4 regions of the Paracoccus sp. S4493 genome follow, and region 1 is predicted to be linked to each of the others. Evidence: riboswitches for the same ligand, from Rfam matches in the RefSeq annotation. Region 1 holds a riboswitch; each other region holds the start of a gene.
The links. Region 1 has a riboswitch for cobalamin ahead of TW83_RS09830 (energy-coupling factor ABC transporter permease). Riboswitches for the same ligand answer to the same signal wherever they lie in the genome.

Region 1 (5,310 bases):
ATCCGTCCGCATCCTGGCCGCCTTCGACACCGGATCGGTGGCCGAGGCCGCCGCCATTGGGGCGGGCGGCCGCCTGACCCATCCGCGCCGGACCTTCGGTCCCGTCACCATCGCCATCGCAGAGGTTCCATGACCGTCCATTTCATCGGCGCAGGCCCCGGCGCGCCCGACCTGATCACCCTGCGCGGCCGCGACCTGATCGCGGCCTGCCCTGTCTGCCTCTACGCCGGGTCCCTGGTGCCTGCCGCGCTGTTGTCCTACTGCCCGCCCGGCGCGCGGATCGTGAACACCGCGCCCCTGTCGCTGGACCGGATCATGGAGGAGATCGCCACGGCCCATGCGGCGGGCCAGGACGTGGCGCGGCTGCATTCGGGCGATCTGTCGGTCTGGTCCGCGATGGGGGAACAGATCCGCCGGTTGCGGACGCTGGACATCCCCTTCGACGTGACGCCGGGCGTGCCCAGCTTTGCCGCCGCCGCCGCCGCGCTGCACACCGAACTGACCCTGCCGGGCCTTGCGCAATCCGTGGTGCTGACCCGCACGCCGGGGCGCGCCTCGACCATGCCCGAGGGCGAGTCGCTGGCGGCCTTTGCCACGACCGGGGCGACGCTGGCGATCCACCTGTCGATCCACGCGCTGGACCGGGTGGTGGCCGATCTGACCCCGCATTACGGCCCCAACTGCCCGGTGGCGGTGGTCTGGCGAGCCAGCTGGCCGGACCAGCGGGTGATCCGCGCGACGCTGGCCACCGTGGACGCGCAGGGCATCGACCGGACCGCGCTGATCCTGGTCGGGCCCGCGCTGGCGGGCGAGGGGTTCGAAGACAGCCGTCTTTACGCCACCGATTACGACCGCCGCTATCGCCCCGTGGGCAACGCTCCGAGGTTTCCGGAATGACGCGCCCCCTGACGCCGGGCCTGATGATCTCGGCCCCCGCATCGGGGACCGGCAAGACGATGCTGATGCTGGGCCTGTTGACCGCCTTGCGCAGGCGCGGGCTGGTGGTGCAGCCCTTCAAGTCGGGGCCGGATTACATCGATCCGGGGTTCCACCTGGCGGCCTCGGGGCGGGCCAGCTTCAACCTGGATGCCTGGGCGATGGAGCCGGGGCGGCTGATCGCCCATGCGACCGGCCAGCCGCCCGCCGATCTGGTCCTGGCCGAGGGGTCGATGGGCCTGTTCGACGGGGTCGCGACGAAGGGGGAAACCGGCATCGGCTCCAGCGCCGAGATCGCCCAGATGATGGGCTGGCCGGTGGTGCTGATCCTGGATGTCAGCGGGCAGGCGCAATCGGCGGCGGCCACGGCGCGGGGCTTTGCCACGCTGCGCCCCGATCTGCCCTTTGCGGGGGTGGTGCTGAACCGCGTGGCCTCGCCGCGCCATGACCGGCTGATCCGCGAGGGGATGGATCAGGCCGGCATCCGCGTGCTGGGCAGCCTGCCGCGGCAGGGCAACATCACCCTGCCCGAGCGCCATCTGGGCCTGATCCAGGCCGAGGAGACGGCGGGCCTGCAAGCGATCCTGGACCATGCGGGCGATTTTATCGCGGCGCATTGCGACCTGGAGGCGATCATCGCAGCCGCCGCCCATCGCGCCCTGCCCGAGGCGCCCGCACCCCGACCGCTGACGCCCCCCGGCGGGCGGATCGCGCTGGCCCGCGATGCGGCCTTCAGCTTCGTCTATCCGCATGTGCTGGAGGCGTGGCGGCGGGCGGGGGCCACGATCCTGCCCTTCTCTCCGCTGGCGGATGAGGGGCCAGATGACAGCGCCGACTGCTGCTGGCTGCCGGGCGGCTACCCGGAGTTGCACGCGCCCCGACTGGCTGCCTGCGCCGGGTTCCGCACGGCCATGCACCGCTTTGCCGCGACGCGGCCGGTGCATGGGGAATGCGGGGGATACATGGCGCTTGGGGCCGGTCTGGTGGATGCCGATGGAAAACGGCACCCGATGTTGGGGCTGCTGGGGCTGGAGACCAGCTATGCCAAGCGCCGGATGCATCTGGGATACCGCCGCGCCGATCCGCTGACCGCCCTGCCGGGACTGGGTCGCACGGCGCTGCGGGGGCATGAATTCCACTATGCCTCGATCCTGTCCCAGCCCGATGCGCCCCTGGCGCGCGTGACCGACGCGACCGGCGCCGCGGTGGAGGAAACCGGCAGCCACCGGACGATGTCCGGGGGCGGGCATGTGACCGGCACGTTCTTTCACCTGATCGCCCCGGCCGCGACTTGACGCAGGCCCTGCGATCCCGTCTATCTGACCGTCTGAATGGTGCCCGTCAGGCGTGAAACGCCGGGCTTCATCGGGAACGGGGAAGGGTGGACCCAATCGCGGCACCCGAAGCCCCGGCCGCCCCCGCGACTGTATGCGGAGAGCGCGCGTCACCCATGCCACTGGAGCGATCCGGGAAGGCCGACGCCGCGCCCGGACCCGCAAGCCAGGAAACCGGCCATGTCAGGCAACCCCATGCCGTCGGGTGGACGGCCACAGGAGGATGACATGCATATCGAAGAGGGCGTCGTCACCGGCGCCAAGCTGATACTGGGCTATGCCACGGCCGCCACGGCCGGGCTTTACGCGCTGAGGCTGGCGGCCCAGGCCCTGCGCGCGCAGGGCGGGGCGTCGCTGGCGGCGCGCGGGGCGCTGGCGACGGCCGCGACCTTCGTGTTCTTCCAGGTCCTGCCCACCGCGCCCGTGGGCGTGTCCGAGGTGCACCTGATCCTGGGATCGACGCTGTTCCTGATCCTGGGCGCGGCGCCGGCGGCGATCGGGCTGGCCCTGGGCCTGCTGATCCAGGGACTGTTCTTCGCGCCGTTCGATCTGCCGCAATACGGGATGAACGTGACCACGCTGCTGGTGCCGCTGTTCGCGCTGCAGGCGGTGGCGGGGCGGGTGATCGCGCCGGGAACGGCCTATGTGGACCTGCGCTATGGCCAGGCGCTGGCGCTGTCGGCGACCTATCAGGGGGGCATCGTGGCCTGGGTCGCGTTCTGGGCGTTCTATGGTCAGGGCGCCGGTGCGACGGCGGGGGTCCTGTCCTTCGGCGCGGCCTATCTGCTGGTCATCGTGGTCGAGCCGCTGGTCGATCTGGCCGTGCTGGCGGGCGCCAAGGCGGCGCGCGGCCTGCGCGGCAGCGGGCTGGTGACGCCCCGGCTCTACGCATGATCGATCTGGTGCTGATCGGGGCCGGCACGGGCCATCCCGACCACCTGACCCTGCAGGGCGTCCGCGCCCTGCAGGAGGCCGATCTGGTCGTGATCCCCCGCAAGGGGGCGGGGAAGGAGGATCTGGCCCATCTGCGCCGCGCGATGCTGGACCGCCACCGCCCCGGCGGCGCCGTGGCCGAGATCGACCTGCCGGTGCGCGATGCAAACCTGCCCTATCTGGAGGCCGTCGACCGATGGCATGATGCCATCGCGCAAACCTGGGCGGGGGCCGTCGCGGCGGCGCTGCCGCAGGGCGGGACGGTGGCGATGCTGGTCTGGGGCGACCCGTCGCTCTATGACAGCAGCCTGCGCATTGCCGCGCGTCTGGACTGGCGCGCACGGGTGATCCCGGGAATCACCGCGATCCAGGCCCTGTGCGCGGCCCATGCCATTCCGCTGAACGCCCTGGGATCCGAGGTGCGGATCACCACCGGGCGGCGGCTGCGCGACGCGGGCTTTCCCGGCGACGCCGACCGGGTCGTGGTGATGCTGGACGGCACCTGCGCCTTTGCGACGCTGCCCCCGAAGGGCCTGCAGATCTGGTGGGGCGCCTATCTGGGCATGCCCGAACAACTGCTGGAGGCGGGCCCCTTGACCGAGGCCGGACCACGGATCGAGGTGGCGCGCGCCGCCGCCCGGGCGGCGCATGGCTGGATCATGGATTGCTATCTGCTTGCCCGCGACGATGCAGCGTGACCGGCCCGCGGGACGTCAGGATGTCAGGCGGGTCGCGTCGTTGATCGTGCAGTCCCATGTCAGCCCGCCGTTCCGACCGGATGCGGGAAGCCCATGCCCCTCCAGCCACTTGACCTGACCGTCAGGCAGACGAATGCGCCAGCGATGGTGCCATGGGATCATTCCGGCGGCAGAGTTTCCGAACGATGCGCGGGCCAGCGGGTAATCCTCGACCATGCAGAAGGCGAAGACATCGCCGAACCGCGCCATGTATTCGGCGGCCGGGATGCCCCAGATCTGCTGCGTCTCCGCGGTCGCGGCGTCGATCGTCTCGGTCCCGTCGGGGGCATGGTGATAGGTCAGGACCGCGCTGGTCGGCTGTGGCAGGGCCGAGGCGCCGCCCGGTTCCTGACCGATGGCGGTCCGCATCCGTTCGGACAGGACCATCGTCTTGATCTGGGTCGAGACACCTTCCGCAAAGGCCTGCAGCACCTCGACATTGGCCGACGTCCAGTCCCGCGGCCTGCTTTCGGCCACGCAGAGGGCGGCGATGGCCCTGCCCGTCTCGTCCTTGACCGGCACGCCCAGATAGGCGACCACGCCGAACCTGCCGATGGCAAGATGCCCGCTGAACCGCGGATCGATCCGGGCATCCGCGATGACCAGCGGCGCGGAATTCGCGACGACGATCCGACAGAAGGAATAGGCAAGCGACGTGACGCGATCCTCCTCCGCGGTCAGCATCAGGCCCGCCTCGGCCTTGAAGAACTGGCGGTCGTTCGCCTCGTCGATGATCGTCAGCAGGCTGGCTTGGCAGGAGAATATCCGCCGCGCCTGCTCGACGACGCGGTCGAAGACCGGCGTCCGCGTCGGACGCAGCACGCCGTTTTCGTAGAGACGGATCAGGCCCGAATCGGTCGGCGGAACGTCCATGCCGGACAAGTCCCGTCGCGGGGTGCCATCTGTGGCGGCGGATCCGGCGCCAGGGTCACCCGCACGTTTCCAGTTCAAGGTCATGACCGAATTCTTTCGATACCCGGACTGCGACGGCAATGACCGCCGCGGCCAGGGATAAGGCATGGGTCCGCGGGGCGATCCGCGGATATGGGGGATTTGAGCAAAATCAAGGTTACACACTGTAAGGTTTAGTTTGATGCGAAATCACTGTGCCCGATACTTCTTAATACACCTTTAAGATGTGCTTTTTGCTTAGTCTGCAAAACTTCGGATCGGCGTTCTCGAATTTTGGAGCATATGAACCATCATGACACAGGAAATTTTTCCGACGATCTTAGCCGTCATTGCCCTTTCGGCGACCGTGCCCCTGGCGCAGACGGTGACGACGGACAGCTTTGACGTCCGGATCACCATCGTCGCCGAATGCGAGATCACCTCGACCGAGACGCTGGATTTCGGGACCCAGGGCGTGC
Region 2 (5,310 bases), on a different contig from region 1:
GCCGGAGCCCAGGGTGATGGGCAGGCCCAGATCGACCATCACCATCTCTGCCGTGGCCAGCCCCGACAGGGCCATCACGTCGGTCAGCATCCCCAGATGCCCGATGCGGAAGACCTTGCCCGCGACATCGCCCAAGCCCGTGCCGAAGGCCACGCCATAGGTGTTCAGCGCATGGCTGACGATGCGGTTGGCGTCGAACCCGTCCGGCGTGCGGATCGCGCTGACGCTGTCGGAATACAGCGCGGGTCGCGCGGCGCACAGGGTCATGCCCCATGCCGCGACGGCCTGGCGGACGCCTTCGGCGATGCGGTGATGGCGGGCAAAGACGTTCTCCAGCCCCTCGTCCAGCAGCATGTCGGTGGCAACCTTCAGCCCGTTCAGCAGGCCGACGGGCGGCGTATAGGGAAAGCCGTTCGCGGCATAGCCCCGCGCCATGTCGCGGATGTCGAAGAAGGTGCGCGGCAGGCCCGCGCCCTCGACCGCGGTCATCGCCTTGGGCGAAAAGCCGACGATCGCCAGGCCGGGGGGCAGCATGAAGCCCTTCTGCGACCCGGTAACGGCGACATCGACGCCCCATTCGTCCATCCGGAAGTCATAACAGGCGATGGAGCTGACCCCGTCCACGAACAGCATCGCGGGATGGCCCGCCCGGTCCAGCGCGCGGCGGACCGCGGCGATGTCCGACCGGACGCCGGTGGCGGTTTCGTTATGCGTGGCCAGGACCGCCTTGATGCGATGGGCCGTGTCGGCGGTCAGGATCTCCTCGAACCGGTCGGTGGGGATGCCTTCGCCCCAGGACTGGTCCACGACCTGGACGTCCAGGCCGTGCCGCTGGCACATATCGATCCAGCGGTGGCTGAACATGCCGTTGCGCGTGGCCAGAACCGCGTCGCCCGCCGACAGCGTGTTGGTGATCGCCGTCTCCCACCCGCCGGTGCCGGTGGAGGGGAACACGAAGACCTGCGCCTGCGTCGATTTCAGGACCTTTTTGACCCCCTCCAGCGCGGGATGCAGGATCTTTCCGAACATCGGGCTGCGATGGTCGATTGTGGGCATGTCGACGGCCTTGCGAAGCACCTCGGGGATGTTCGTCGGGCCGGGAATGAAGATCGGGTTCTGGGTGCTCACGGTCGGCTTCTCCTTGATGCGACAAGGTGTAGCACGGGTCCGCAAACCAGTAAATTTTTTTGAAATCGTTTTTCGGAAATCTGGTTTAATGCAGGTTTCGCAGCGAAATCATGGGCGCGTGATTTTTTCATTGCCGGAAAACGGCTTTCATGAAATTATTTTTTTGTGGTGTTACAGACGGAAGGGGCGTGATTCCGATGCAGCAGCCGGTGCGCAAGCGGGGACGGCCAAAAGGTGGCAAGGCTGATCAGCCCGCCGCCAGCATCCAGGCCCTGGACCGCGGGCTGGACGTGCTGGAGGCCCTGGCCGCACATGAGGGGATCACCCTGACCGGGCTGTCCACGCATCTGGACCAGTCGCCCGCCACCATGCACCGCGTCCTGGCCACCCTGGAACACCGTCGCTATGTCGAGAACAATCCCGACCGGCAGGAGTGGTTCATCGGCCCCGAGGCGTTCCGCCTTGGTTCGGCCTTCCTGCGCCGCACCAACATCGTCGAACGCAGCCGTGCAGTGATGCGCGACCTGATGGCCCTGACCGGAGAGACGGCCAACCTGGGCATCGAACGCGACGGCGACGTGCTGTTTGTCAGCCAGGGCGAGACGCATCAGACGATCCGCGCGTTTTTCCCGCCCGGCACCCGGTCTCCGCTGCACGCATCGGGAATCGGCAAGGCGCTGCTGGCGGCGTTCGATCAGACGCGGCTGGCGGTGTTCCTGCGCGACGCGACCTTCACCCGGTTTACGGACAAGACCATCGCCGACGCGGACGCGCTGCAGGCAGACATCGCCCTGATCCGCCATCGCGGCTTTGCCTTTGACGACGAGGAGCGCACCTTGGGGATGCGCTGTGTCGCGGCCTCCATCGTTAACAGCTATGGCGAGGCGGTGGCCGGGGTGTCGGTGTCGGGCCCCACGAACCGCATGACCGATGCCGCCGTCGACCGCATCGGCGGCATGGTCGCCACCGCGGCGGAACGGATTTCGGCCGGTCTGGGATCGGGCCGGGGCGGGCGGTGACCGCCTTTTGCCGGGCGTGGAACGGGTGGGCGAATCCCGTTGACAGCTCCGGGGCCTCTGCGCCACAAGGGCGCCGCTACGGTTCCGGCCTGCATGCCGGATCAAAAGGGAACGCCGGTGCCAATCCGGGGCTGCCCCCGCAACTGTAAGCGGAGAGCGATGGCCGATCATGCCACTGGAGCGATCCGGGAAGGCCGGCCAAGGCATCGACCCGCAAGCCAGGAGACCTGCCGCAGCACTCACCCATTTCCGGCGCGGGGCGTGCCAGGAAAGCGGCTGATCCGCAGTGGTGACAGTCACCGTCCTGCCGCGACCCACCGGGTCCGTGTGCCGGACATTTCTGTTTGCCGCAGGCCGTGCCTGCCTTGAAAGGTCCGTGCCGATGCGCCGTCCGATCTGTCTTCTGGCGACGCTTGTCGCCCTTCCCGTGACCGCCGCCGCGCAAGGTGCGGCACCAGGGGAACCCATCCTGCTGGACGAGATCGTGCTGACCGCCGGCATCACGCCCGTGGCCCAGGACGGCTATGCCCGCGCCCACACCGTCCTGACCGCGACCGAGATCGAGGATCGCGGCATCGCCACCGTCCAGGACGCCCTGCGCGCGCTACCCGGCGTGTCGGTCAGCGGCAGCGGCGCCAGCATCGCACAGGTCCGCATCCGCGGCGCCGAGGCGAACCACACCCTGATCCTGATCGACGGCATCGAGGCGGCGGGGGGCGAGGACGAATACGTGCTGACCGGGCTGGAGACCACCGACATCGACCGGATCGAGGTGCTGCGCGGGCCGCAATCGGTGTTCTATGGATCGAACGCGTCGGCGGGGGTGATCAACATCATCACGCGCGACGCGCCCCAGGGCCTGTCCTATGGCGGCTCGGTCGAGGCCGGGAACGGCGGGGCGGCGTCGGTCCATGTCAGCCGTCGCGGGGAGCGGGGCGGGCTGCGGCTGTCGCTGTCGGCGCGCGACGATCTGGGCTATGACTAGTCGGGCGATGGCGGCGGCAAGGACGGGATCAACCGCAAGACCGCCGTCCTGTCCGGCGACGTCCTGGCCACCGACGATTTGCGCCTTGGGGTGGCGCTGCGCCAGTCCACCGAGGATTACGGCTTTGACGCCGAGAACTTTGCCGCGACCGATGCCGAAAGCTATCTGGTCGATGCCGACCTGTTCGGCCGCCGCGACGAGTTTCAGGGCGGGGTCTGGGCGGAACATACCGCGTTGGACGGCCGCCTGGTCCAGCGCCTGGACTATCAGCACAGCATCACCCGGCAGAGCCAGGACAACAGCCCGTTCCGGCGCGGCCAGACCGAAAAGCTGAAATACCGCGCCAGCCTGGGGTTGGACGGGTCGGCCGCCGATGCCTCGCAGCTGCTGAACCTCTTGGCGGAACATCAGCGCGACAGCAACTCGACTGCGCCGGGGCAGTCCCGGGAGATGTCGTCGGTCGCGCTGGAATACCGCGCGATGCTGGCCAGCGGACTGGATGTCCAGGCCGGGCTGCGCCACGACGCGAACCGCGTCTTTGCCGATTTCACCAGCTGGAACCTGGGCCTGTCTTGGCAGATGCCCGACCGTCCGTTCCGCCTGCACGCATCCGCCGGGACGGGGCTGGTGAACCCGTCCTATTTCGAGCTGTATGCCGATGCCGGCTTCTTCGGCACCGTCTATCAGGGCAATCCCGACCTGCGCCCGGAAAAGAACAGCGGCTTTGACCTGGGGGTCGAGGCGCAGCTGCCGGACGGTCGCGGGACCATCGACGTCACCTATTTCAACGAGACGCTGGAGGACGAGATCACCGACTATCTTGTCGGCATTGAGGATGGCGTGGCGTTCTATTCCTATCGCAACCAGTCCGGCGAAAGCCCCCGCCAAGGGGTCGAGGTCGCGGCCCGCATTCTGGCGACAGACAGTCTGACCCTGGGGGCCAGCTATACCTATCTGGACGCGGAAAATCCCGATGGCAGCGTCAAGACCCGTCGCCCCCGGCACGAGGCCGGCCTGAGCGCGACACTGTCGGTCCTGGACGGGCGCGGGTCGGTCACGGGCGATCTGCGCCATGTGGCGGGCACCTTCGACACCCAGTTCTGGGGCGGGTTCGAGACGCGCGAACTGCCGTCCTATACCGTGGTCAACCTTGCCGCGGGCTATGACCTGACGCCGAACGTGCGGGCAACGGCGCGGGTGGTGAACCTGTTCGACCGCGACTATTCGGATGTCTGGGGCTTTGCGAACCAGTGGCGGACCGGCACCATCGGCCTGCAGGCGCGCTGGTGATCCGCGGGCTGATCGGGCTGGCGCTGATGGCCGCCCCCGCATGGGCCGATGCGCCCGTGCGGGTGGTGTCGATCAACCTGTGCACCGATCAGCTGGCGATACTGGTGGCGGCGCCGGGACAATTGGCCTCGGTCAGCTATCTGGCGCAGGACCCGGTCTCTTCGGCCATGGCGCGCGAGGCCGAGGCCTATCCCACCAACCGCGGCCAGGCCGAGGATATCCTGGCCCTGCAGCCCGATCTGGTGCTGGCGGGCACCTATTCCTCTCCGGCGACGCTGGACATGCTGGACAGGCTGGGCCTGCGCGTAGCGACCTTCGACATGGGGACGGACCTGGACAGCATCCGCACCAACCTGCGCCTGATGGGCGACGTGCTGGGCCGACGGGACCGCGCCGACCGGATCGTGGCGCAGTTCGACCGCGACCTGGCGGCACTGCAGGCGGACCCGCGCCCCGACCGTCGGGCGGCGCTGTATGGGGCGAACGGCTACAGCGCGGGTCAGGACAGCCTGGCCGGGGCGATCCTGGCGGCGGCGGGCCTGACGAACGTTGCGACGGAACTGGGCCTGTCGCAGGGAGGCTTCGTGCCGCTGGAGGATCTGGTGATGGCCGATCCCGACCTGATCGTGACCGGCCAGCTTCAGCCCCGCGCCTCGCGCGCCGAGGAGGTGATGGACCATCCCGTCCTGCGCGCCATCACGCCGGGGCGGCAGGTCGTCACTGCGCCCGACCGGGATTGGGCCTGTGGCACGCCGCATGTCCTGCGCGCCGTGGCACAGCTGCGCCAGGTGGCGCCATGAGGCTGACGGCCGCGCTTGGCGCGCTTGTGGGCGTGCTGTTCGTGACATCGCTGATGATCGGGACCAGCTGGCAGCCGCCCGGGCCCGC
Region 3 (5,310 bases), on a different contig from region 1:
CCATGCGCGCCCATATGGATCAGCGCCCGCGCGCCCTGCTGCGCCAGCCACAGATAGAAGGCCACGTAGGCATGGCGCGGCGCGCGGGTCAGGTCGTGATAGCTGTCCTCGCGCCCGGCGCGGTGGCTGCGTTCGGGCTGCAACGCCAGGATCACCGGGCCATGCAGGCTGGCGCGCAGGTGGAACGCCCCGTCCCGGCAATCGGGATCGGTCTCGGGTGGCCCCCAGGCCGCGTGCAGGTCCTCCTGCAGCGCCTGCGGCAGGTGGGCCAGCGCCGCGCGGTAATCGTCCAGCGGCCAAGCCAGGGTGCCGTCCGGCAGCGCGGGCAGGTCCGTGCCCAGCATCGCCCCCACCGCCTGCGCGGATGCCGGCGCGTCCAGCCCCACGGCATGGGCCTGTTGCCAGTCGCGGCCCGGATAGGTGGAGAGCACCATCGCCACGCGCCCCGCCCCCTCCGCCAGGGCGTGCCAGGCGGCGATGCGGTCGACGGCCCGGGCCAGCATCGGCGCATCGGGCCGGTGCACGAAGCGCGAATACTGCAGGTCCGGGTCGCGCGGGCTGACCGCCTTGAAGCTGATGAGGCCCGCGAAGATGCGTCCGTCGACCTCGGGCAGGACGACATTCATCGCCAGGTCCGACGGCGACAGCCCGCGTTCGGCCGCCAGCCAGTCGCGGCGGCGGTTGGTGGACAGGGCCACCTGGAACACCGGGCAGGACCAGCCGTCGAACGGACCCGCATTCCCCCCGGAAAACCCGGTCGCGTTCACGACCAGCACAGGCCCGCCCGGCAGGGCATCGGCCAGCCAGTCGCCCAGGCCCGGCGCCTTGAGCGACGGGGCAAAGACGCCCATCGCCGCGATGCCCCGCGCCCGCAACGCCCGGATCAGCGCGTCGATGGGCGCCACATCCGCCGCCGCCAGCCAGCTGCGATAGAAGGTGACCAGCGCCTGTACGGGCCGCGGATCGACCACGCCCCGGTCGGGGTCGTAGAACCCCATCGCGGGCAGGGTCTTGACCCCCGGCACGGGCGCGGCCTGCAGGCCCGATGCGATGGCCATCTGCGCCAGCGCCGCCTGCGCCGCGACCGCGCCGCCTTGGTCGCAATGCCGCCGCAGCACGCGCAGGACCGAGGGGGGAACGGTCGAGATCTCCTCCAGCCGCGGATCGTCGCGGCCGTCCGCGGGCAGCACGGCCAGCGCGATGCCACGCCTGCGCGCCAGGTCCTGGACCGATGCCAGGCCATAGGGCCAATAGGCCTCGCCGCCGATCAACCGGATCAGGATGCCGCGCGCGCCCGACAGGGTGTTCTCGACATAGGTGTCGACCGAGACCGGGTGCCGCAGTGCCACCAGGTTGCACAGCCGCGTGGGCGGAAGCCCCCCCGCCGCGCGCCGCCAGCCTTCCGCAAAGGCCCCCAGGTCGCTGTCCGAAAAGGACAGGACCACCAGATCGCCGGGCGTCTGCCCGGGATCATAGGGGGCGTCGGACTGTTCAAGCCCGACCTGTTCGCGGAAGATGACATGCATCAGGCGGGGACACCCTCCAGCACGGCGCGGATCGCGTCCGGGTTCACGTCGTCGTGCTCCGCGATCACCACCAGGCGCGACCGACGCGGGGTCTGGCCCCAGGGGCGGTCGTACTGATGGCGCACCCGCGCGCCCACGGCCTGCAACAGAAGGCGCATGGGCTTGCCCGCGACGGCGACATGGCCCTTGACGCGCAGCACGTTCTGCTCGGCGGCCAGACGGGCGATGCGGGCGGCCAGATCGGCCGGGTCGGTAATCTCGGGCAGGTCGATGACGACGGTGTCGAAATCCTCATGCTCGTGGTCGTCGGCGCCGTCATGATGGCTGGGGCGGGCGTCCAGGTCGTCCTCGGCGGCCTTGCCCAGACCCAGGATCAGGCGCGGATCGACCGCGCCCTCGGTCACGGTCAGGATGGGCAGGGGGCGGGGCAACTCGGCCTCGATCGCGGCGCGGGCGGCGGCGACGCCTTCCGGTCCGGCCAGATCGGCCTTGGTCAGCAGGATCACGTCGGCGCAGGCGATCTGATCCTCGAAGACCTCGGACAGGGGCGTCTCGTGGTCCAGGCCGGGGTCGGCGGCGCGCTGCGCGTCCACCGCCGCCACGTCCGGGGCAAAGCGGCCGGCCGCCACGGCCTCGGCGTCGGCCAGGGCGATCACGCCGTCCACGGTGATGCGCGAGCGGATGGCGGGCCAGTCGAAGGCCTTGAGCAGGGGCTTGGGCAGCGCCAGCCCGGACGTCTCGATCAGGATGTGGTCCGGGCGGGCGGGAAGCGCCATCAGCGCCTCCAGCGTGGGGATGAAGTCGTCGGCGACGGTGCAGCAGATGCAGCCGTTCGACAGCTCGACGATATTCTCGGCCGGGCAGGCGGCGTCGGCGCAACCCTTGAGGATGTCTCCATCGACACCCATCGTGCCGAATTCGTTCACGATCACCGCAAGGCGCAGCCCCTGGGGGTTGGCCATCAGATGGCGCACCAGGGTCGTCTTGCCCGACCCCAGAAAGCCGGTGATCACGGTGACGGGGGTCTTGATAAGGTCGATCATGGTCACTCCTGCGACAGGGTATGCGGGGGGATGCGGGCAAGGCTCTGCTTGCGGAAGACGGCGGGGCGTTCGCGCCACGGCACGATGCCGTCGGCGGTCCCGGCATAGGCGCGCGCGCCCGACAGGATGTCGGCGGCGTCGTCCAGCGTCAGGCGGCCATAGACATAGGACCACTTGCCCGGCGCGGACAGCGCGACGGAACAGCCCTGCGAACAGGCGGAAAGGCATTCGACGGGGCGGATCTCGACACCGTCTGGGGCGGTGCGGGACAGAAGGTCGTGCAGCCGGGCGCCAAGGCGCGGCGCGTCCGGGCCAAGGGCATCCGTCCTTGCGGCATCGGTCCCTGCGGCATCGGGAACCGGGTCGGGCACGGTGCCGCGACAGGTGGTGCAGACATGCAGAACGGCGCGCATCGCGGCCCCTTCCTTGTTGCGGCAAGGGGCGTCCGAGAGGAGGCGGCACGGGGCATCCGGCCATCACCTGCCGGTCGCGAAACACCCCGTTCGCCCGTCATCGTCAGGTGCTGGCAGGTCTCCCGGCTTGCGGATTCAGGGGCGGATGCCCCGACGGTCGTCCCACCTTCCCAGCCCCAATCGGGGCCAGTGGATCGGGCGACCTCTCCGGTCACGGTCGCGGGGGCGGCTGCGCTTGGGGTCGCGGGTCTGGTGACCCGGGGCCTTGTCGCATTCCCTCTTCGCCTGTCATAGACAGGAACCAACACGCCCTCACCCAAACCCCCGCACCCGCCGTTTGTCAACCGCAAGGAGCGACCCGATGACGCAGACCGACCCGATTTCCGCCGAGGACCAGGACCGCCACGCCGCCAAGATGGCCAGGAAAAAGGCCGCCCGCGACCGCATGATGGAGACCAAGACCGGCGAAAAGGGCCTGATCATCGTCCATACCGGGCCGGGCAAGGGCAAGTCGTCATCGGGGTTCGGCATGATCATGCGCTCCATCGCGCACGGGATGCCCTGCGCCGTTGTGCAGTTCATCAAGGGCGCGTGGGACACGGGCGAACGCACGCTGCTGACCACGCATTTCACCGACATCTGCCAGTTCCACGCCATGGGCGAGGGCTTTACCTGGGAGACGCAGGACAAGTCCCGCGACATCGCCATGGCGCAGGCCGGATGGGCACGTGCGCAGGACCTGATCCGTGACCCGGCCATCCGCATGGTCCTGTTGGACGAGATCAACATCGCGCTGCGCTATGGTTATCTGGACGCGGCCGATGTGGTGGCCTTTCTGCAGGCGGAAAAGCCCGCCATGACCCATGTGGTGCTGACCGGGCGCGGCGCCCCCGACGCGCTGATCGAGGCCGCCGACCTGGTGACCGAGATGACCCAGATCAAGCATCCGTTCCGGTCTGGGATCAAGGCGCAGGCCGGGGTCGAATACTGACACCCGCCGGTTGGCGGTCAAAAAACCTCACGCGGCGGTGAACCCTCGGGGGGAGTCACGGGTTCCCTCTGGTATATCCCAATCGCCGGAGCCCGCCTGACGTGACCCCACCCCCGCTTGCCCCCGATGCCGCCCTGTTCCTGGATTTCGACGGCTGCCTGGTCGACATCGCCCCCCGGCCCGATGCGGTCGTTGTCACGCAGGCGCTGCGCGACCGGCTGGCGGCGCTGTACCGGCGGCAGGGGGGTGCGGTGGCGCTGATCTCGGGGCGCGACGTGGCCGACCTGCGCGGACATGTGGACGGGTTCGAGGGCATCGTGGCGGGCAGCCACGGCGCCGAACTGTCGCTGTGCCCCGGCCGCATCCAGACCCTGCACCGGGTCGATTTCGACGCGGGCCCCCTTCATGCCGCGGCCCATGCCGCCGCCGCGCCCCATCCCGCCCTGCTGGTTGAGGAAAAGCCCCACGGCGTCGCACTGCATTATCGGGACGCCCCCGATCTGCGCACCTTTGTCGAGGGGGTGATGCAGGATCTGGCCGACCGGAACCCGCATCTGGTGCTGCAGCCCGCCAAGATGGCGGTCGAGCTGCGCCCCGGTGGCGTCGGCAAGGACAGCGCGCTGGCGCATCTGATGACGCTTGAGCCCTTCGCCGGGCGCGTGCCGGTCTTTGCGGGCGACGATACCACCGACGAACCCGCCATGGCCGAGGCGCAGGCCCGCGGCGGCTTTGCCATCAAGATCGGCGACGGTCCCACCGCCGCGCATCACCGATTGTCCGACCCTGCCGCGCTGGCCGCCTGGCTTGACGCATCGCTGAACTGAGGAATGCCCATGTCCACCGAACCGCGCCTGATCGTCGTCTCGAACCGCCTGCCGCTGGGGGACGACCCCTCGGGGGGGCTGGTGGTGGCGCTGGAGGATGCGCTGCGCAGTTCCGGCGGGGTGTGGGTGGGTTTCTCGGGCGAGGTGACGGACGATCCCGCGCCCGACCTGCAGGACCATCCGGGCGCGGCGTTCCAGCGGCTGTCCTTTGACCTGACCCCGCAAGAGCATGACGAATACTATCTGGGCTATTCCAACTCCATCCTGTGGCCGCTGTGTCATGGGCGCCCCAACCTGATGCGCATCAGGCCCGAATACCTGGATGGATATGCACGGGTGAACCAGCGCATCGCGCGGATGCTGCTGCCGGTCCTGCGCCCCGATGACCGGATCTGGGTGCAGGATTATCACCTGTTCCCGCTGGCCGCCGAACTGCGCGCCCTGGGGGTGGAAAACCCGATCGGCCATTTCCTGCACATTCCGTTTCCGGGTCCGGCCGATTGCGCGGCCCTG
Region 4 (5,310 bases), on a different contig from region 1:
GCCGATTACAGCGTCTTTTCGACCAACCAGGCCCAGGGCTTGAACGAGGTCGCGCCCCATCCGGTCTATCCCGGCTTCCACTCCATGCCCCTGGTCGAGATCTCGATGAACAAGGAGAAATGGGACGCCCTGCCCGAGGACCTGCAGCATGTCATGACGCAGTCGGTGCGCGATTTCGCCCGCGTCCAGGTCGCAGCCCTGGCCGAGGCCGACGCGGCCGCCGTGGCGGAGGCAGAGGCCGGCGGGACGATCACCGTCCACGACTGGTCCGACGAAGAGCGCACCAAGTTCCGCGGCATCGCGATGGGCGAATGGGAAAAGGTCGCCGGACAGTCGCCCGCGGCGCAGCAGGTCTATGACGCGCTGACTGCGTACCTGACCGAAAAGGACCTGGTGCAGTAAGCGCCGCAGGATCGGGCGTTCGCGCCCGGTCCCTTCCAGGGAGGAGGACATGATGGACGCATCCGAAGCCATTCCGCGCGAGGAACACGAGGCCGTGCCCCAGTCGGGGCGCCTGGGTCGCGTGATCGACCGTCTGGCGATCATCCCGGCCCTGGGTCTGGTGGTCGCCATGCTGATCCTGATCCAGGAGGTCGTGCTGCGTTACGTGTTCGGCCGCCCGACGAACTGGGCGCACGAGACGACGGTGTTCCTGTGCGCGATCTCGTTCGTCTACGGGGGCTTGCTGTGCACCGCGCGCGACCGGCACATCCGGGTCGTCCTGGTCTATGACCTGCTGCCGCCCGCCGCGCGGCGCGTGGCCGACATCCTCATCTCGGCGATCTGCGGCCTGTCCTCGGGCGCCTTCGCCTGGGCGGCCTGGCAGATGGTCAAGCGGTCCGCCTGGCGCCCCGACGGCAGCTTTCACCTCGAGACCTCGGGTTCGGCCTGGAACCCGGCCTATCCGGGCGTGCTCAAGGTGCTGCTGATGGTGGCGCTGGCGATCATGGCCCTGCAATTCGCCATCCTGACCGTCAACTATGCCCGCGGGCACAAGGGAGCCCGCTGATGGAGATCTTCGGTTCGCTGCAATCCCTGGGGATCGAGGCCGGGACGGGCCTTCTGTTCGCGCTGCTGCTGCTTTTGCTGCTGACGGGCATCCCGCTGGCCTTCGTCACGCTGCTGGTCACGCTGATCTTCGCGCTGGGATGGTTCGGCCCGAACGTGGTGCCGCTGATCACCAGCCGCGTCTATACCTTCGTGTCCAGCTTCGTCTTCGTGTCGGTGCCGATGTTCGTGCTGATGGCCGCGATCCTGGACCGCAGCGGCATCGCCCGCGACCTGTTCGAGGCGATGCGCCTGGTCGGCGGCCGCATCCGCGGCGGCGTGGCGGTCCAGACGATCTTCGTGGCCGTCATCCTGGCCGCCATGTCCGGCATCATCGGCGGAGAGGTCGTGCTGCTGGGCCTGATCGCGCTGCCCCAGATGCTGGCCCAGGGCTATGACCGCAAGCTGGCCATCGGGGTCGTCTGCGCGGGCGGCAGCCTGGGGACCATGGTGCCGCCCTCGATCGTGCTGATTATCTATGGCCTGACCGCGAACGTCTCGATCGGCGACCTGTTCACGGCCGCCTTCGTGCCGGGCTTCATGCTGGCGCTGCTCTATGTGGCCTATGTACTGATCCGTGCCTGGCTGACGCCGGGCGACGTGCCCCCGGCCGTCACCGCCCGCGTCCCGCGGGACGAAAAGCTGCGCCTGCTCAAGGGCCTGTTCCTGCCGATCCTGGTCGTGATTATGGTGCTGGGCTCCATCTATGGCGGCATCGCATCCGTGACCGAGGCCAGCGCCGTGGGCGTGGCGGGCGTGCTGATCTCGACCGTGATCCGCGGCGAATTTACCTGGGGCCTGCTGCGCGGCGCGGCCATGCAGACGCTGCAGACGGTCGGCATGATCGTCTGGATCGGCATCGGCGCATCCGCCCTGGTGGGCGTCTTCAACCTGATGGGCGGCATCAACTTCGTGTCGGAACTGATAACCGGCATCAGCGACAACCCGACGATCATCATCCTGTTCATGATGGCGATCCTGTTCGTGCTGGGCATGTTCCTGGACTGGGTCGGCATCGCGCTGCTGACAATGCCGATCTTCGTGCCGATCATTGTCAGCCTGGGATACGACCCCGTCTGGTTCGGCGTGCTGTTCGCGATGAACATGCAGGTCAGCTTCCTGTCGCCGCCCTTCGGGCCCGCCGCCTTCTACCTGAAGTCGGTGACCCCGCCGGACATCTCGCTGGGAGAGATCTTCCGCGCCCTGCTGCCCTTCATCGGGCTGCAGATCCTGGCGGTGGGCCTGCTGATCCTGTTCCCGGCCCTGGCGATCTACTGATCGCCTACCGTGGATTGGGGGGGCATGCCGGATGCGGCGTGCCCCCTTTTCGTTCGGGGACGGGAATGTTGCACCGGCAGGCGGATTGACGGACAATCGGGATCCGTCACCCAAGGCTGACCCACCATGCACGACCCCAAACCCGTCCCCCGCCCGGACCTGTTCACGAACAAGGACCATGACGCCTGGCTGGAGCAGTTCCTGTTCCTGCGTTACACCCTGCACATGCCGGCCGAACGCATCGCCCAGATCGACTATGGCCTTGATCCCGACCATCCCGACGCCCCGATCGCAGGCCTGTTCTGGGGCAGTCAGATCGAGCGGGACTATCCCCGGCTGGACCTTCGCCACCTGTGGCAAAAGAGGCCCGGCCAGGTTTGAAGCCCTGCGGTGTCAGGCGCCCCATCGCCCGGCGGTCTGACGCCCTTCATCCATGCTGGGCAGGAAGGACTGCGACCAACTACTTCCTTCGCAGGGCGCCCGCGCGTTCGACCTGCGGCGCACCGGTCGCCGGGGTCAGGCTGGCATAAGCCGTAGGTGTCGCAGTGCGTCGGCCGTGGTGGCCGGGTCGGCTGCGGGCTGCTTGCCGCGGCGGTTGACTTTGTCCCCACCCGGCGGCATTTCCGTCCGTGATGGTTCCCGTGCCGGCCAAGGCCCCGGCAGGGTGAAAAGGGAACGTGGTGAGGTGTAGCCATCAGGCGCCGAATCCGCGACTGCCCCCGCAACTGTAAGCGGTAGCCGACCCCATGATGCCACTGGCGCCCCCTGCGCCGGGAAGGCGGGGAAGGCCGCGATCCGCAAGTCAGGAGACCTGCCATCATGACTTGAACCAACCCGGGCGGGGTGCCCCGGAGAAAGACCGCATGCGCCGATCCACGGCCTTCGTCCGACGCGACCGCGAAGGCGGGTGGGACCCCGGTGACGCCGCTGCGCCTTTTTCAGCCCCGTCCTTCGTTTCATGAAGGACGACCATGACGACCAGAATCTTCCTGACGACCGCGGTGGCGCTGGGCCTGGGCCAGGCGGCCCTTGCCGCGCCGACCGACTATCCGCTGGTGATCGACAATTGCGGGCACCGGGTGACCATCCCCGCGCGTCCCGACAACGTCGTGTCGATCGGCCAGTCCACGACCGAGATCCTGTATGCGCTGGGCCAGGCGGACCGGATGGCCGGGACCGCGCTGTGGTTCACCCCGGTGCTGCCCGCCTTTGCGGAGGATGACGCCACGGTGGACCGCATCAGCGACGACACGCCCAGTTTTGAATCGGTGGTGAACCGGCGCCCCGGCTTCGTGCCGACGATGTTCGCCTGGATGATCGGGGACCAAGGGGCGGTCGGCACGCGCCGACAGTTCGCCGATCTGGGCATTCCGGCCTATGTCATGCCCACGGACTGCCAAGGCAAGGACAACAGCGTGGGCGCCGACGGCACCCGCCTTGCGCCCTTCGACATCGCGACGCTGTGGGACGGCATCGACCAGATCGCGCGGGTCATGGACGCGCAGGACGCGGGCCGTGCGCTGATCGCCGACCTGCAGGCCCGAGAGGCGGCGGTCGTGGAGCGCGCGCGGGCGATGGACCTGCCGGATGCGTCCGCGGCGGTCTGGTTCTCCTCGGCCGATCTGGCGCTGGACCCCTACATGGCGGGCGGGATGGGCGTCCCGGCCTGGATGATGGACCGCCTTGGCCTGCGCAATGTCGTGACCTCGGACGAGGAATGGCCCGCCGTGGGGTGGGAGACGATCGCCCGTGCCGACCCCTCGGTGCTGGTGATCGCGCGCATGGACCGCCGCCGCTTTCCCGCCGACGATGTCGAGGCAAAGCTGCGCTTTCTGAAGACGGACCCGGTCACGCGCCGGATGACCGCCGTACGCCGGGATCGTATCGTCATCCTGGACGCCGAGGCGCTGCATCCCGGCATCCGCATGATCGACGGGCTGGAGGCCTTGGCGGCGGGCATGGACGGGCTGTCCGAATGACCGCCGATGTCGGGGTGCCGACCGCCCGCCGCCCCTTGGCCCCGGTCTGGCTGTGGGTGTCGCTGCTGATCGTGGCGGCCCCCCTGGCCGGCACCGCCCTGGGAGAAACGCCGATCCCCCTCTCGACCGTCTGGCAGGCGCTGGCCAACCAGATGCTGGGTGCGGGCTATCCGCTGGACCCGATCGATCAGGGTATCGTCTGGGCTTATCGCCTGCCGCGCGCGCTGGTGGCAGGGGCCTGCGGGGCGGGGCTGGCGATCTCGGGTCTGGTCCTGCAGACGCTGTTGCGCAACGCACTGGCCGACCCCTATCTGCTGGGCATCTCGGCGGGGGCGTCTACGGGGGCCGTGACGGTCGCGGTGGCGGGGATCGGCGCGGGGTTCGTGCCGATGTCGGCGGGCGCGATGCTGGGCGCGATCGCGGCCTTTGCGTTGGTGGTGGGGTTGGCGCGCCTGTCGGGCGGCGGTCCGGGGGCGCGGGGTGCCGCGCAGATCGTGCTGGCAGGCATCGCCGGGTCGCAGCTGTTCAACGCCCTGACCAGCTTCATCATCGCGCGGTCGGCCAGCGCGGAACAGGCGCGCGGCATCATGTTCTGGCTGCTGGGCAACCTGTCGGGCGTCCGGTGGAACGATGTCGGCCTGTCGGTGGTCGCCGCCGTGACCGTCCTTGGCGCAGCCGCATGGCACATCCGCGCGCTGGACGCCTTTGCCTTCGGCACGGAATCGGCGGCGTCCCTCGGCGTGCCGGTCCGGCGCGTCCAGGCCGTGTTGATCCTTGCGACCGCCATGGCCACGGCGGTCATGGTGTCGGTCACCGGTGCGATCGGCTTTGTCGGACTGGTCGTCCCGCATGCGGCACGGTTCCTGGTGGGCACGCGCCACGCGCGGCTGGTGCCGGTGTCGGCGCTGATCGGCATGGTCTTCCTGATCGCCGCGGACGTGATCGCGCGGATGCTGGTGCCCGGCCAGACCCTGCCCATCGGCGTCGTGACCGCGCTGGTCGGCGC

Region 2: linked by a shared signal. The riboswitch ahead of TW83_RS22100 (TonB-dependent receptor plug domain-containing protein) and the one ahead of TW83_RS09830 (energy-coupling factor ABC transporter permease) in region 1 are both predicted to bind cobalamin.
Region 3: linked by a shared signal. The riboswitch ahead of TW83_RS04490 (DUF1636 domain-containing protein) and the one ahead of TW83_RS09830 (energy-coupling factor ABC transporter permease) in region 1 are both predicted to bind cobalamin.
Region 4: linked by a shared signal. The riboswitch ahead of TW83_RS09695 (ABC transporter substrate-binding protein) and the one ahead of TW83_RS09830 (energy-coupling factor ABC transporter permease) in region 1 are both predicted to bind cobalamin.

Annotation. Positions count from the first base shown of each region.
Region 1 covers NZ_JXYF01000055.1:17,180-22,489, reverse strand. Annotated here, with positions in the region: gene TW83_RS09845 (cobalamin biosynthesis protein) at 1-133, shown strand, start outside; gene cobM (precorrin-4 C(11)-methyltransferase) at 130-897, shown strand; gene TW83_RS09835 (cobyrinate a,c-diamide synthase) at 894-2,231, shown strand; cobalamin riboswitch at 2,252-2,468, shown strand; gene TW83_RS09830 (energy-coupling factor ABC transporter permease) at 2,499-3,164, shown strand; gene cobF (precorrin-6A synthase (deacetylating)) at 3,161-3,901, shown strand; gene TW83_RS19350 (GAF domain-containing protein) at 3,917-4,813, opposite strand; gene TW83_RS09815 (spore coat U domain-containing protein) at 5,145-5,310, shown strand, end outside.
Region 2 covers NZ_JXYF01000123.1:22,381-27,690, forward strand. Annotated here, with positions in the region: gene bhcA (L-aspartate--glyoxylate aminotransferase BhcA) at 1-1,128, opposite strand, end outside; gene bhcR (HTH-type transcriptional regulator BhcR) at 1,326-2,147, shown strand; cobalamin riboswitch at 2,210-2,397, shown strand; gene TW83_RS22100 (TonB-dependent receptor plug domain-containing protein) at 2,530-3,132, shown strand; gene TW83_RS22105 (TonB-dependent receptor) at 3,211-4,422, shown strand; gene TW83_RS14530 (ABC transporter substrate-binding protein) at 4,419-5,222, shown strand; partial or broken gene TW83_RS14535 (iron chelate uptake ABC transporter family permease subunit) at 5,219-5,310, shown strand, end outside.
Region 3 covers NZ_JXYF01000021.1:33,736-39,045, reverse strand. Annotated here, with positions in the region: gene cobN (cobaltochelatase subunit CobN) at 1-1,526, opposite strand, end outside; gene cobW (cobalamin biosynthesis protein CobW) at 1,526-2,569, opposite strand; gene TW83_RS04490 (DUF1636 domain-containing protein) at 2,572-2,982, opposite strand; cobalamin riboswitch at 3,077-3,303, opposite strand; gene cobO (cob(I)yrinic acid a,c-diamide adenosyltransferase) at 3,344-3,973, shown strand; gene otsB (trehalose-phosphatase) at 4,075-4,797, shown strand; gene TW83_RS04475 (trehalose-6-phosphate synthase) at 4,807-5,310, shown strand, end outside.
Region 4 covers NZ_JXYF01000053.1:14,977-20,286, forward strand. Annotated here, with positions in the region: gene TW83_RS09675 (TRAP transporter substrate-binding protein) at 1-402, shown strand, start outside; gene TW83_RS09680 (TRAP transporter small permease subunit) at 455-1,009, shown strand; gene TW83_RS09685 (TRAP transporter large permease subunit) at 1,009-2,325, shown strand; gene TW83_RS09690 (hypothetical protein) at 2,452-2,706, shown strand; cobalamin riboswitch at 2,942-3,159, shown strand; gene TW83_RS09695 (ABC transporter substrate-binding protein) at 3,297-4,304, shown strand; gene TW83_RS09700 (iron ABC transporter permease) at 4,301-5,310, shown strand, end outside.